Regions from separate parts of the Bacillus sp. UNC322MFChir4.1 genome, predicted to be linked through region 4. Evidence: riboswitches for the same ligand, from Rfam matches in the RefSeq annotation. Region 4 holds a riboswitch; each other region holds the start of a gene.
What was found. Region 4 has a riboswitch for lysine ahead of BR72_RS14315 (amino acid permease). Riboswitches for the same ligand answer to the same signal wherever they lie in the genome.

Region 1 (3,218 bases), on a different contig from region 4:
GTAAATGGAAGTCAATTTTCTACTCCTTTCTACTTCTCTTACAATTCTTCGCTTGCGGTAAGTTATCACTATTCATATAACCAATTATTGAGAATCCAATTAATATGATATTTAACGTAATCGGATTAAAAGGCTGCATAAAACTAGTGATATTCGCAAGTGCCGCCGTAGCTGTCAATATTAATAATATAAAAATATGAAGAAAAAATAATTTCTGTTTTTGGAACGGTAACAACCAGGTCACTCCAAACACAATCTCCAAAAATCCAATTATTTTAATTATCAAATGATTATAACTTTCCGAACCAATAGCATTAGAAAGCATCTGCACCTCTTCTGGATGAGTAAATAAAATTTTCGGAACTAGCCCTTGATAAATCCATACAAAAGATAGAAAAATACAAATCAAATAATATGTAACAGCTCTTTTTAATAATAATCGTGGATGAAACCCTTTTTCTAACCACAATTTCAAGGCATCAAAACTCCAAGCAGTTGCCCACCCTAACAATGGACGAAACATGTATAAATCTATAACTCTTCCTATACCTCCAAACCTCGTTTCATAATCATACTGCGTTTCAAAACGAACTTTTTGTTCATTCGGTGTATACTTCCAGTAGCCTCTCCCTATGGAAATTAGCGAAAGTTTACTATCCGTCCAAAATTTCAATGACGAAATGCGTTCTCCGCCTTCTTTTCGTAATTCTCCTACTGATTCTCCTTCTCCCGCAATTTCTAATCCGAAACCAATTTTTGTTTTATACAAAAAACGCTGTGGTTCACCTTCGTTTTTCTCTAAATACGATATTTCTGTAAACCGTACATCCCATTCAGTATGTATCTTTGGATCTTGTGTATATTCCCAAAGGTCACCCATTGTAGTTTCTATTTCTGTTTGTACATAAATAGGATTTTGTTCTTTCATTCACACCCCTCCATTCCTATGTTAAATATTGTAACATCTAACATTTTATATCATTTTTATTCCCTTTATAATATTTTAAAAATTAAAAATATTTATAACCTACTTGATTTCTCTCAACATTTTAATTACTATGGAACAAATGTTACCAATAACTTCATACAACCAATTACTCTCGCCTAATGACGTGAGATAGAGGTCGCAACTTTTATGAGTATTCTATAGGAGACACAGAGATTGTCAGTGAATGTAGATGAAAGGAAAAGTTGCCGAAATGTATATGTGCCTCTGAGCATATACATTGGGGCTGTTTTCAAATAGAAACAGAACTGTCATATATACAGCGGTGTATATATGAAGAGCTATCTACAAAAAAGAGAAATCATGTTTTTATGATTATCTTCTTTTTTGGCGGTTTTTTTATTAGCTCCGTATTCTGTTTCCCTTTTCCTGTAACAGCACCATCCTCACCTATTTGAGATGGTGTTTTTTATTTACTTTTTTACAGGAGTAAAAGGGATCTATATTTCCCATCTTATGTTTGACAACATTTTTTCCTAATTTACCTATATTAACTTGAAAGAGGGCACTTATCATGGAAATTATTGTTCAAAAATTTGGCGGTACATCTGTCGGAAACATCGAACGGATTCAACATGTTGCCGATTTAATCATTGAAGAATATGAAAAAGGACATGGGATTGTAGCGGTTGTTTCAGCAATGGGACATAGTACAGATGAACTCGTCTCTTTAGCTGCTAGTATTACAGATCAACCGAGCAAACGTGAAATGGACATGTTACTTACAACAGGTGAGCAAATTTCAATTTCCTTATTAACAATGGCTTTGCAAACGAAAGGGTACGAGGCAATTTCACTCATAGGTTGGCAAGCTGGTATTACAACAGAATCCGTACATGGCAGTGCTAGAATTACCGATATAAATACAGAGCGGATTCAATCTTATGTACAAAAAGGAACGATTGTCGTTGTAGCCGGTTTTCAAGGCTTAAGCGCAGAACAAGAAATCACAACACTTGGCCGCGGTGGTTCTGATACAACTGCTGTTGCGTTAGCGGCAGCATTACAAGCAAAAAAATGTGATATTTATACTGATGTAACAGGTGTTTACACAACTGATCCTCGCGTTGTAAAAAATGCTTATAAATTAGATGAAATTTCCTATGATGAAATGTTAGAACTTGCAAATTTAGGTGCTGGCGTACTTCACCCAAGAGCCGTCGAATTCGCCAAAAACCATAACGTTATATTAGAAGTTCGTTCAAGCATGGCACAAGAAAATGGAACAATCGTAAGGGGAGAATGTAACATGGAACAACAATCAATCGTAAAAGGCATTGCATTTGAAGATAATATTACACGTATAACAACGAAAGGCTTACAACCAGGAAAACTTTCCGCAGTCTTCTCTACATTGGCAAATGCGCATATTAATGTAGATATTATTATTCAAAGTATTACAAATGAAGGAACTGTACATTTGTCCTTCTCTATACATTCAAATGACTTAAAGGAAACATTAGTAGTTTTAGAAGAAAATCGTGAATCAATGCAATATGAATCTGTAGAGTATGAAAACCACCTAGCAAAAGTATCAATCGTTGGATCGGGTATGGTATCTAATCCAGGTGTCGCCGCGAAAATGTTCTCCACATTACAAGAAGAAGATATTCACATTAAAATGGTCAGTACATCAGAAATTAAAGTATCTGTCGTAATCGACCGCCTTCATTTAGTAAAAGGTGTCGAAGCGCTTCATGAATCATTTATGGCAAAAGTTGAACCGTTTGTATCAATTAATTAAAAAACAAAGAGCTGATTTCCCAAAGCATCTATGTGACTTTTGGAAATCGGCTCCTTCTTACATATCCACCGATATATCGGCAGAAATGGTACATTTATCGGCGCTTTTCACAATATATCGATCGTTTCTTAAAATATATCGACGATTCGACACGGTATAAAGTTCCTTCGGCAACATTTAACACAAGAACTGTCTAGCCCTTGAAGTTGAATCTTTTTAAAACAAGTGAATGTTTTGTTTTTTGCACGCTTCACGCATTTCATCTGGCCATACAGAAGACTGCACTTCACCGATATGTGCTTTACGTAAAAAGTACATGCACATTCTCGATTGTCCGATTCCACCACCAATTGTTAGCGGCAGTACATCTTCTAAAATCCCTTTATGGAAATCGTACTCACGTTTGAAATCTTCTCCTGCTATTGTTAATTGTTCATCAAGAGATTTCCTGTCAACGCGAATCCCCAT
Region 2 (3,218 bases), on a different contig from region 4:
CCACTCCTTATTTATTGTTGGAGGACTCATTTCTATTTGCAGTAACTCTTCCCAGTGTTTGCTTGTTTCATTTACATTAGTAATAGTATAGAAAACTGTTTTCATTTCAATTATGTTATTGTTATGAGGTGAAATTACTCCTTTTCTCTGTAAATCATCCCTTCTTTTTTCATCCGATTCACTCCACTCAATAAAAAACGGAAATCTAGGACCGCCTTCTTCTTGTTCAATAAATAACATCTTCCACCTTAAGAGAGTTCCGCCATCCCTCATACGTTTACCTTCCAATGGACCGTTTATTCGAAAACCCTTTTCCACCAGCCTTTTAGCAAGCTCTTCCATATGTTCTGTGCGCAGCGCAATTTGAAGCATTCCTTCTCCTGTTTGCAACTTATGAACAACTTGTTGAATAAGAGGATTCTCCGCTCGGTTTGCAACCTTTTGATTTTGCACTGCTAAAAACTCAATATATGCTAAATCAAAATAACATAAACTATTGTGGGTTCCCCAATTCGTATGCTCCCCTCCTAGAACTACATGAAATCCATGTAGTTTCATTTGGTCTATCGCCTCAGCTGGAGAGCATCTAACTACATGAACAAGATGATCAAACTGTAACATCTCCTCACCCCATACTTTTGTCCTTTTTGTACATTACACTTCAATTCTTTCTTGTGACTTAAAATTACAAAGACTCTGTCAACTTATGTTTATTATAATGAAAAAATTATGCTAATTGGAAGAATAAAGGATTTTTTCTAGAAAGAGCATTCTATATTCTTCTTAGTAATAAAAATTTCATCTCAATAGATTTGTCGAAAAATATTTGTCTGAATTTTCTATTAATTTTGAAGGATTTTTCGAAACATTTTACGAAACCATTGTATAACCTTTTTTATTAGGAGGTTATTTCATACATACTTTTTTTAGGACGGGATGAATTTTGAAAGCGCTTTTCTAAAATAGCCATTTATTTCTATAAAAAAGTCCTTGCACTATTTTCAGAAAATCATTACAATTGCCATATATTAAAAATCATAGTAATAGAAAAATCCTCATCAATCCGATGAGGTAGAGGTTGCGGCTTTTATTAGTAATCTAGACGAGACACAGAGAACGTCAATAACTCTAGATAAAAGGAAAAGCTGCCGAAGTTTATACTTCTTCTCTGGAAGTATATGCTGGGGCTGTTTTCGAATAGGAACAGAACTGTCACGTTTACAAAATTACCGTGTAAACGTGGGGCGCTATCTTAACGGAAGGTATGATGGGGTGGCTATTTTTGAAATGCTCCGCTAAAGTCCTTTGGCGGTTTTTTTTATTCCCCCCGCTCCTTCCTATCTTACAAGAAAAGGAGTGTTGAACATGAACGGCGCAACTACTAACGTTACCTCTACAACTTCAAAACAATCTGCACAAACATCTAATGAACTACGACGCGGATTGAAATCTCGCCATCTTACAATGATTTCACTTGGTGGTACAATTGGAACAGGTTTATTCCTAGCAAGCGGTGGTGTTGTCCATACAGCTGGTCCTGGTGGTGCTCTCGTCGCCTATGCTGCAATTGGTATTATGGTATATTTTTTAATGACAAGCTTAGCAGAATTAGCATCCTACATGCCTGTAGCAGGATCATTTAGCACCTATGCAACAAGGTTTGTTGATCCATCACTTGGATTCGCATTAGGTTGGAACTACTGGTATAACTGGGCTATCACAATTGCTGCTGAACTCTCTGCAGTTACATTAATTATGAAATTTTGGTTTCCTAATACGCCTTCCTTACTTTGGAGTGCAATTTGTTTAGCTATTATGTTTCTTTTAAATTATTTATCAGTTAAAGGATTTGGCGAAGCGGAATATTGGTTTGCACTTATAAAAGTTGTAACTGTTATCGCCTTTTTAATTGTCGGATTTCTTATGATTTTCGGTATTATGGGCGGAGAACCTGTTGGTTTTAAAAACTTCACAGTTGCAGATGCACCGTTTAACGGCGGCTTCATGGCAATTATCGGTGTATTTATGGCAGCTGGATTCTCATTCCAAGGAACAGAATTATTAGGAGTTGCAGCTGGCGAAACTGAAGATCCACAGCGTAACATCCCAAAAGCAATTCGCAGCATCTTTTGGCGAATTCTATTATTCTATATTTTTGCAATTCTCGTAATCGGTTTATTAATCCCTTATACAAACGAAAACCTTGCAGCAAGTGATATAACAGTAAGTCCATTTACACTTGTATTTGAAAAAGCGGGGATTGCTTTTGCAGCATCAGTAATGAACGCGGTTATTTTAACAGCTGTTTTATCTGCAGGTAACTCTGGTATGTATGCATCAGCACGTATGCTCTGGGATTTAGCAAACCAAGGTAAAGCACCTAAATTTTTAGGGAAATTAAATAGTCGCGGCGTACCAGTAAATGCATTGATTGCAACATCATTAGTTGGATGTGCTGCTTTCTTAGCTTCTTTATTCGGTGATGGTGTTGTATATGTATGGCTATTAAATGCCTCTGGTATGTCAGGTTTCATCGCTTGGATCGGAATTGCAATTAGTCACTATCGTTTCCGAAAAGCATATATTGCACAAGGAAAAGACTTAAATGACTTACCATATAAAGCAAAATGGTTCCCATTCGGCCCTATCTTTGCATTTGCATTATGCTTAATCGTTATTCTTGGTCAAAACTACGGTGCATTTATGGGCGAGTCTATCGATTGGAACGGTGTACTCGTTTCATATATTGGCTTACCTCTTTTCTTAATACTTTGGTTAGGCTATAAATTTACAAAGAAAACAAAGGTTATCCCATTAGATAAATGTGAGCTTTAACAACCAAAACCTATCAACTTCTGTTGGTAGGTTTTCTCGTGTTACTGTATATATGTTTTTAGGCAAACGATGGCATCTAGCGTGTATAGAAACGCTCAAGGACTTCTCCTTCCACATGCAATGTCTACAACAAAGGGAAAAAGTAAGTAGCGGTCACTTCTTGTTTTACATGCCATTAACTAATATATTGAAAAATCAAAATTAGATTTATATATTATTGTTTCTTTGTTAAAATAGGTGTTTAGGAAAGGAACGTGATCATATGAATATTCGTGTTACAAATACAACAAAAGAACAATTGCTACAAAACAAAAATAAAATCATTGTTAGAATAAAAGGAAGTATCGGAAACACTTGTACTGTCTATGTAAACATAGATTTAA
Region 3 (3,218 bases), on a different contig from region 4:
AAAGGCGGCTTTAATCTATTTTTAATAGATTAAAGCCGCCTCTAGTTTTTCTAGTCAGCATGCTTATTTCAAACGTACTTTTTCACTTTTTTCAAGTTGAATCACTTTACCATCTTGCACAACAATTGTAATTGAACCATATTTCATATCAGCAAGCATCGCTTGAATCTTACTTGCTACTTCCTCAAATTGTTCGCGTCTCCCCATGAACAGCCCCCCTTTTTTCATAAAAAAAATCTTTCCCATTTCGAAAAGACTGTTCCGGTAACGTATCTACCTTATCTTCCAAAATGGATTCCATTTTGCTGGAAGTAGCACCTTACTTTTATAAAGTAGGTTGCCGGGCTTCTTCGGGCCAGTTCCCTCCGCCGCTCTTGATAAGAATTTAATTATATCTTCACTTTAACACAATTCTGAATTTTTTCAATCCTAGTTTTCCGATAAAATTTATTTTTTTAAGAAGAAGGAGTTATTCACCTAAAAAACTCCTTCTTGGGCTAACCATCAGTAGCGGGATGAAGTCGTCATTGATAGAAGTTTCATTTTATACAAATTCCTTTATACGTATGCGATCGTTCCCGATAATATTCTCATACGATTCTCTCTCAACAACAACATGAGATTTTCCACTTTTCACAAACACAACTGCTGGTCGACGAATACGATTATAATTATTCGCCATGGAATAACCATATGCCCCTGTACAAGAAATAGCCAAGAGATCACAAGAAACAACTTTTGGGAGCGCGACATCCCAAATGAGCATATCGCCGCTTTCACAACACTTCCCTGCAATGGAAACCACTTCTTCGGCAGATTCATTTGCTCGGTTTGCTAGCAATGCTTCATAACGAGCTCCGTAAAGTGCTGGTCGAAGGTTATCTGTCATACCCCCATCAACCGATACGTACTTGCGAATGCCTGGAATATCTTTAGTTGCACCCACTGTGTACAAAGTTGTTCCTGCATCACCAACAATACTACGACCTGGTTCTACCCAAATTTCTGGCAGTGGGTATCCATAAGCTGTAAACTGCTCGCGTACTGCATCTGTTACAGCTTGCACATAATCACCAAGAGCAAGCGGGGTATCTCCTTCCGTATAACGAATTCCAAAGCCACCGCCTACATTTAATACGGGAGCTACGTAATCCGTTTCTTTTCTCACTAATTCTAAAAATTTGTGAAGCACTTCAATTGCACGAACAAATCCTGCTGTTTCAAAAATTTGCGATCCAATATGAGAATGAATTCCTAACACATGGTAATTTGATTTTTCTAATGCACTTTTCATTGCTTGTAATGCATGCCCCGTTGAAATACCAAAACCAAACTTGGAATCATCTTGACCTGTTGTAATATATTCATGTGTATGCGCTTCTACTCCTGGAGTCACACGAAGTAGAACACTGACAACTTTTCCGTATTCTTTTGCCAAATCATGCAATATTTCTAGTTCCAAAAAATTATCTACAACGAAACACCCAATGTTAGCTTCTAGCGCCATTCTTATCTCTTCTTCTGTTTTATTATTGCCATGGAAATGGATACGTTCAGCCGGAAATCCTGCTTGCAGCGCCGTATATAACTCTCCGCTAGACACAACATCAAGCGACATATTTTCTTCTGCAGCTAGTCGGCACATTTCCATGCACAAGAACGCTTTGCTTGCATATGCTACTTGATAAGAGAACCCACTCTCTCTAAAAGCACGATGAAATGCACGACATTTCTCACGAATTGCTGCTTCATCATATACATAAAGAGGTGTTCCATATGTCGCTGTAAGTTCAGTAGCATCGCATCCCCCAATTTCTAAATGTCCTTGCTCATTAATGCGGCTTGTGCCGTGTAAATACATGTGAATTCCTCCCTTTTTTTCTCAAAACCATATATATATCCATTTTAATTTTTTGACAGATAAGTCACTGTTATGCAGCATACAACATGATCGCTACTTGCTTCCTCCTTTTGTTTTAAACACTGCATGTGGTAAGAAAAGGTTCTGATCGTTTCTATACGCGGCCAGATGCTCTTGACATCCATTAAAAAGAAAGGAGGTTTCTAACTTGTATATATGACGTCCCTTATTTGTTCATATTATTCCAAATAAGGTAAACAAAAAACGCGCGGAACAATGTTCACACGCGTTTCTTATTGGAAGAATATATGATGAAAAAATAAACTTGTTGTTATTTTCTCAAATAAGAAACCGCATCAAACATCTCCAAATAGCTCTCCATAAGTCAAAAACTTATGACAGTACTACATTTATTCAATGCAGTCCCAATATATGAATAAAGTGGCTATTCATATATTTCGGCGATAATCCCTTTCAGACTATAATCATGAATCCCACTATATTTCCTATAGCTTACTCTTGATTATCGCGGCCTCTACCTTTGAGTGTAGATGAGGTAAGTCTATTTAATTTTCAAGCATCTTTTTATTGCTATTAACAATAGCAAATGACTGATTTATTTGTCAAATACTTTTTTCATACTGGTTTACGACAATTTATTTTTGTATTATCTGGTAAGCGCTTCACATCTATATTCTTCACGGACCATTCCCCCTCATCATTTTCAAACGTGATTGTTACTTTTTCAAATGGCGGAAGTTTTTTCCCTCCTACTCCTGGCTCATATTTAATGATTTCAATAGAAGCACGGAACAAATATGTACCGCTGTACATTTTTTTCATACTAATGATTTTCGGGCACTCATATGGCTTTTGCTTCCCATAATACTTTTGAATCGCTTCATTTATTCTCGGAAACAGCACCGAATAAAGGGCATCTTCTAATAATAATGGTTCATGTTCAGCCAAAAAAGGAGCTGGGTTTCCAAGTAAAATGAAGCAACTCAATATAAAACAACTTATTTTCCTCATAGTACTCCTCCACATTTCCAAAGATGACATTATTTTATCCATCTTCCCTTTTTCTACCCAATTATGAGAAAAGCATCCACAAATTCACTATGTTTTTATATAATAGTACACATAGTAAAAAAATATAGAGAGATGTAACCGGTTATATACATAAAAAAAGACGGTTACTTATAGGTAGTAGGAGGAACCAAATATGATGCAACGCTTGTTTCCAAAAGTACGATTCGCTCTCTTAGCAGTCGTTCTATTATGGATCAAAACATTTATTGTATACAAATTAGCTTTTGATATGAAGATTAATAACGCTTTCGAACAAATCATGTTG
Region 4 (3,218 bases):
CTAATTCCCTATGACACTATTTAACTCTTTCACAAGAAGACGCTGAGTCTATTCAAAAGGTGTTATACATACCCTTTTTGAGTAGACTCTTTTTTTATAATACACTTTACACTTTTCATATGACTGAGTAGTTACTAGTATTGAATGTAATTCTATAAAAATGGTTGCTTGTACTACATTCCTATCGCACACACTCTCTATCATTTTCATATATTATATTAACTTCTAATAGAGGGGAGGCGGCCTTATGGCAATCACATTAAATGGTTTAGTAGAAGGCGACAAAATTCGCGTGTTCTCAGCAGGACGTGAAATTGACGGCCGAGGTGTTTTCATTCGCGTAGATAACAACTTCTTAGTTTGGGTTGATAACAATGCAAATATCAACGTTACAAGTTTAGATACAATTAGCATTCGTAAAGTTTCCTAATTCCTATAAAATGATTTAACCCTCTCACAAAAAGATACTAAGCCTATTCAGAAAGTGTTATACATACCCTTTTTGAATAGACTCTTTTTTTATAATACGCTTTACACTTTTTATATGACTAATGGTTAAGTCATAATCTACGTTAATCCAATATAACCATTCATTTGTACACTCAATAAAGATACCTTCTATACTATTTTCTCCGTCAAATATTTCTATCTTATCTCCTAATGAAAAAAGAGGAGGCAATGCACTCTTTTCTGCTTTTTTACTTACATTCTTTTGTATATTATAGAGTAACCTCATACACTGTTCTAAAGAAGCTGCGAGTTCTTCATTTTGTTTTTTTAACTCCTCTATTGGATTCGGTTTTTCACACGTATCCATTCCCTTTCCACATATAAAGCAGTTTCTCTTAAACCAGCTCTCCATCCGCTTATCCCTACCTCAAAGTTTTGAGGAAATAAAGTGCTCCACATGATAGATGTTGCACTTTTCCCTTCTTTTATATACATATTGTATGATGCAAATCCAGAAGTTGTTTCATTATTTAAAACATACTCTATTCTCACAATCATCCGATTATAATCATTTGCATTGACGAATAAAAATCCATTTGTTACCCTTGGTTATGTTAACTATATATATAAATCCTCATTCGTATCTCGGTGAGGTAGAGGTTGCAATGATTAATAGTACGATTTGGGAGATGTGTGGCATCGCTGAACAAATCAAAAAGGAATCATTGCCGAAGTAAGAAGTATCCACAACGCTTTCTTGCTGGGTCTGCATTGAATAAGTGCAGGACTGTCACAAGCTTTTTGCTTGTGGAGAGCTATCGAGAGATATGTCCGTGGGTTTCTTAATAAGATTAAGGAGCGCGTGAGCATATACGCGCTTTTTTGTTTTGTTTGGAACTTCAAACACATACATATCTCCTCGCTTGACTTGGTTATACTAATTTTGGAGGTAGTTTCTATGCAACAAAAAAAATGGGGCTTTTGGGTACTCACTGCATTTGTAGTTGGAAATATGGTCGGAGCAGGTATTTTCATGGTTCCGAGTACATTAGCACAAACGGCTAGCCCTCTTGGGGTTACATTAGCTTGGTTAACAACAGGGTTTGGCGTGTTAATGCTAGCACTTGTTTTCGGTAATTTAGCAATTCGTCGCCCTGATTTAACGACAGGTCCGCAAAGTCATGCTTATGCGCTCTTTTCTTCACAAAAAACGAAAAAAATGGCGGGTTTTAGCATCGTATGGGGCTACTGGGTTGCAAACTGGGCAAGTAACGTAGCAATCATTACATCATTTGCTGGTTATTTATCGCTCTTTTTCCCAATTATGAAAGATACACGTGTATTATTTACAATCGGAGCGTTTGACATTGAAGTCGGAAAACTAATTACGTTCTCTATTTGTACCCTTTTACTATGGGGGACGCATATGATTTTAACGAACGGCATAAACGGCGCTGGGAAACTAAACTTCCTCGCAACAACAACGAAAGTAACAGGATTCCTTCTCTTCATCGTTGTCACGTTATTTGCCTTCCAAGCATCTAAATTTGGACAATGGTATACACCGATTATTGATAAAGAAGGCATTTCACACGGACTATTATCACAAGTAAACTTAGCTGCCTTAACAACACTTTGGGCCTTTATCGGCATCGAGTCAGCTGTCTTATTATCAAACCGTGCTGTTTCACCAAAAACAGTAAAACACGCAACTGTTGCTGGTTTATTATTAACAGTTGGTATTTACTTAGGAATTACAATCTTAACAATGGGCGTTCTTCATATCGATAAACTGCAAGCATCTGAACGACCATTAGCAGATGCCTTAGCCGCAGCTATGGGTCATGGCGGTGGAAAACTAATGGCATTGCTTGCACTTACTTCTTTATTTGGATCTATTCTTGGTTGGGTCTTATTAAGCTCAGAAGTACCATATCAAGCTGCAAAAGAAGGGTTCTTCCCCTCTTTCTTTACAAAAACAAATAAAAAAGGAAGCCCAATTTATTCGCTTCGTATCACAAATATTATGTCGCAAGTGTTCCTATTCTCAACACTATCAGGCACAATTGCCGAAGCGTATACATTTGTAATTACCGTTTCAACGCTAGCATACTTAATTCCATATCTCGTTTCACCAATCTTCCAGCTGAAACTCGTAATGACAGGTGAAACATACGAAAATCAAAAAGGCTCTCGCATCATAGATGGAATCATTGCGGCGATTGCACTTATTTATGCATTATGGGTTATTAAAACAGGATCCGCTGATATGAAAACATTCCTGCTTGGGATTGGATTATTTGTTGTCGGATTTGCATTTTATCCATTAATGAAACGCGATGAGAAAAAAGAGAAACAAAGCGAGCAAGTTGCCTAAGGGTGGCTTGCTTTTTTGTATGCATACAAAGACATAAACCCACTTTTTTAGGGTAGACAAGAGGATCTGGCTATGTTCTTTTTCTGCCACACGCAGTGTTAAATCAAAAAACTTTTCCAAATTTACCCACAATATCGTGATGTGTATATGATAAAATAACAGAAAAAGGAATAAGGAGTATTGGCAACATGTTACAAATTTTTAAAAAGAGAAGTGTTGTACATATTGTAGGGTATTTATTTGGGATTTTAGGATGCGCTTTCAATTTAATTGTGTTTATTCGCAACCTTTACTTAGATATAGAAATGATAGTATTTCTTCCCTTTCTACTCATGTCCCTCACGTTAGTCATATTCGCAATTATTCTAAACCGCTCACTTCTTATGTGTTT

Region 1: another riboswitch for lysine. It lies ahead of BR72_RS10365 (aspartate kinase); the one in region 4 lies ahead of BR72_RS14315 (amino acid permease).
Region 2: another riboswitch for lysine. It lies ahead of BR72_RS14470 (amino acid permease); the one in region 4 lies ahead of BR72_RS14315 (amino acid permease).
Region 3: another riboswitch for lysine. It lies ahead of lysA (diaminopimelate decarboxylase); the one in region 4 lies ahead of BR72_RS14315 (amino acid permease).

Annotation. Positions count from the first base shown of each region.
Region 1 covers NZ_JQKQ01000023.1:38,669-41,886, forward strand. The annotation lists gene BR72_RS10355 (DUF4166 domain-containing protein) at 1-15, opposite strand, end outside; gene BR72_RS10360 (DoxX-like family protein) at 20-928, opposite strand; lysine riboswitch at 1,111-1,298, shown strand; gene BR72_RS10365 (aspartate kinase) at 1,521-2,750, shown strand; gene asnA (aspartate--ammonia ligase) at 2,967-3,218, opposite strand, start outside.
Region 2 covers NZ_JQKQ01000037.1:22,920-26,137, forward strand. The annotation lists gene BR72_RS14465 (VOC family protein) at 1-621, opposite strand, end outside; lysine riboswitch at 1,065-1,258, shown strand; gene BR72_RS14470 (amino acid permease) at 1,366-2,835, shown strand; gene BR72_RS14475 (iron-sulfur cluster biosynthesis family protein) at 3,098-3,218, shown strand, end outside.
Region 3 covers NZ_KN050809.1:186,222-189,439, forward strand. The annotation lists gene BR72_RS25845 (YezD family protein) at 64-207, opposite strand; SAM riboswitch class I at 276-384, opposite strand; gene lysA (diaminopimelate decarboxylase) at 545-1,861, opposite strand; lysine riboswitch at 2,225-2,407, opposite strand; gene BR72_RS18195 (DUF3888 domain-containing protein) at 2,498-2,893, opposite strand; gene BR72_RS18200 (LTA synthase family protein) at 3,087-3,218, shown strand, end outside.
Region 4 covers NZ_JQKQ01000036.1:37,422-40,639, forward strand. The annotation lists gene BR72_RS14295 (hypothetical protein) at 1-4, shown strand, start outside; gene BR72_RS14300 (hypothetical protein) at 248-430, shown strand; gene BR72_RS14305 (hypothetical protein) at 488-817, opposite strand; lysine riboswitch at 1,097-1,276, shown strand; gene BR72_RS14315 (amino acid permease) at 1,409-2,827, shown strand.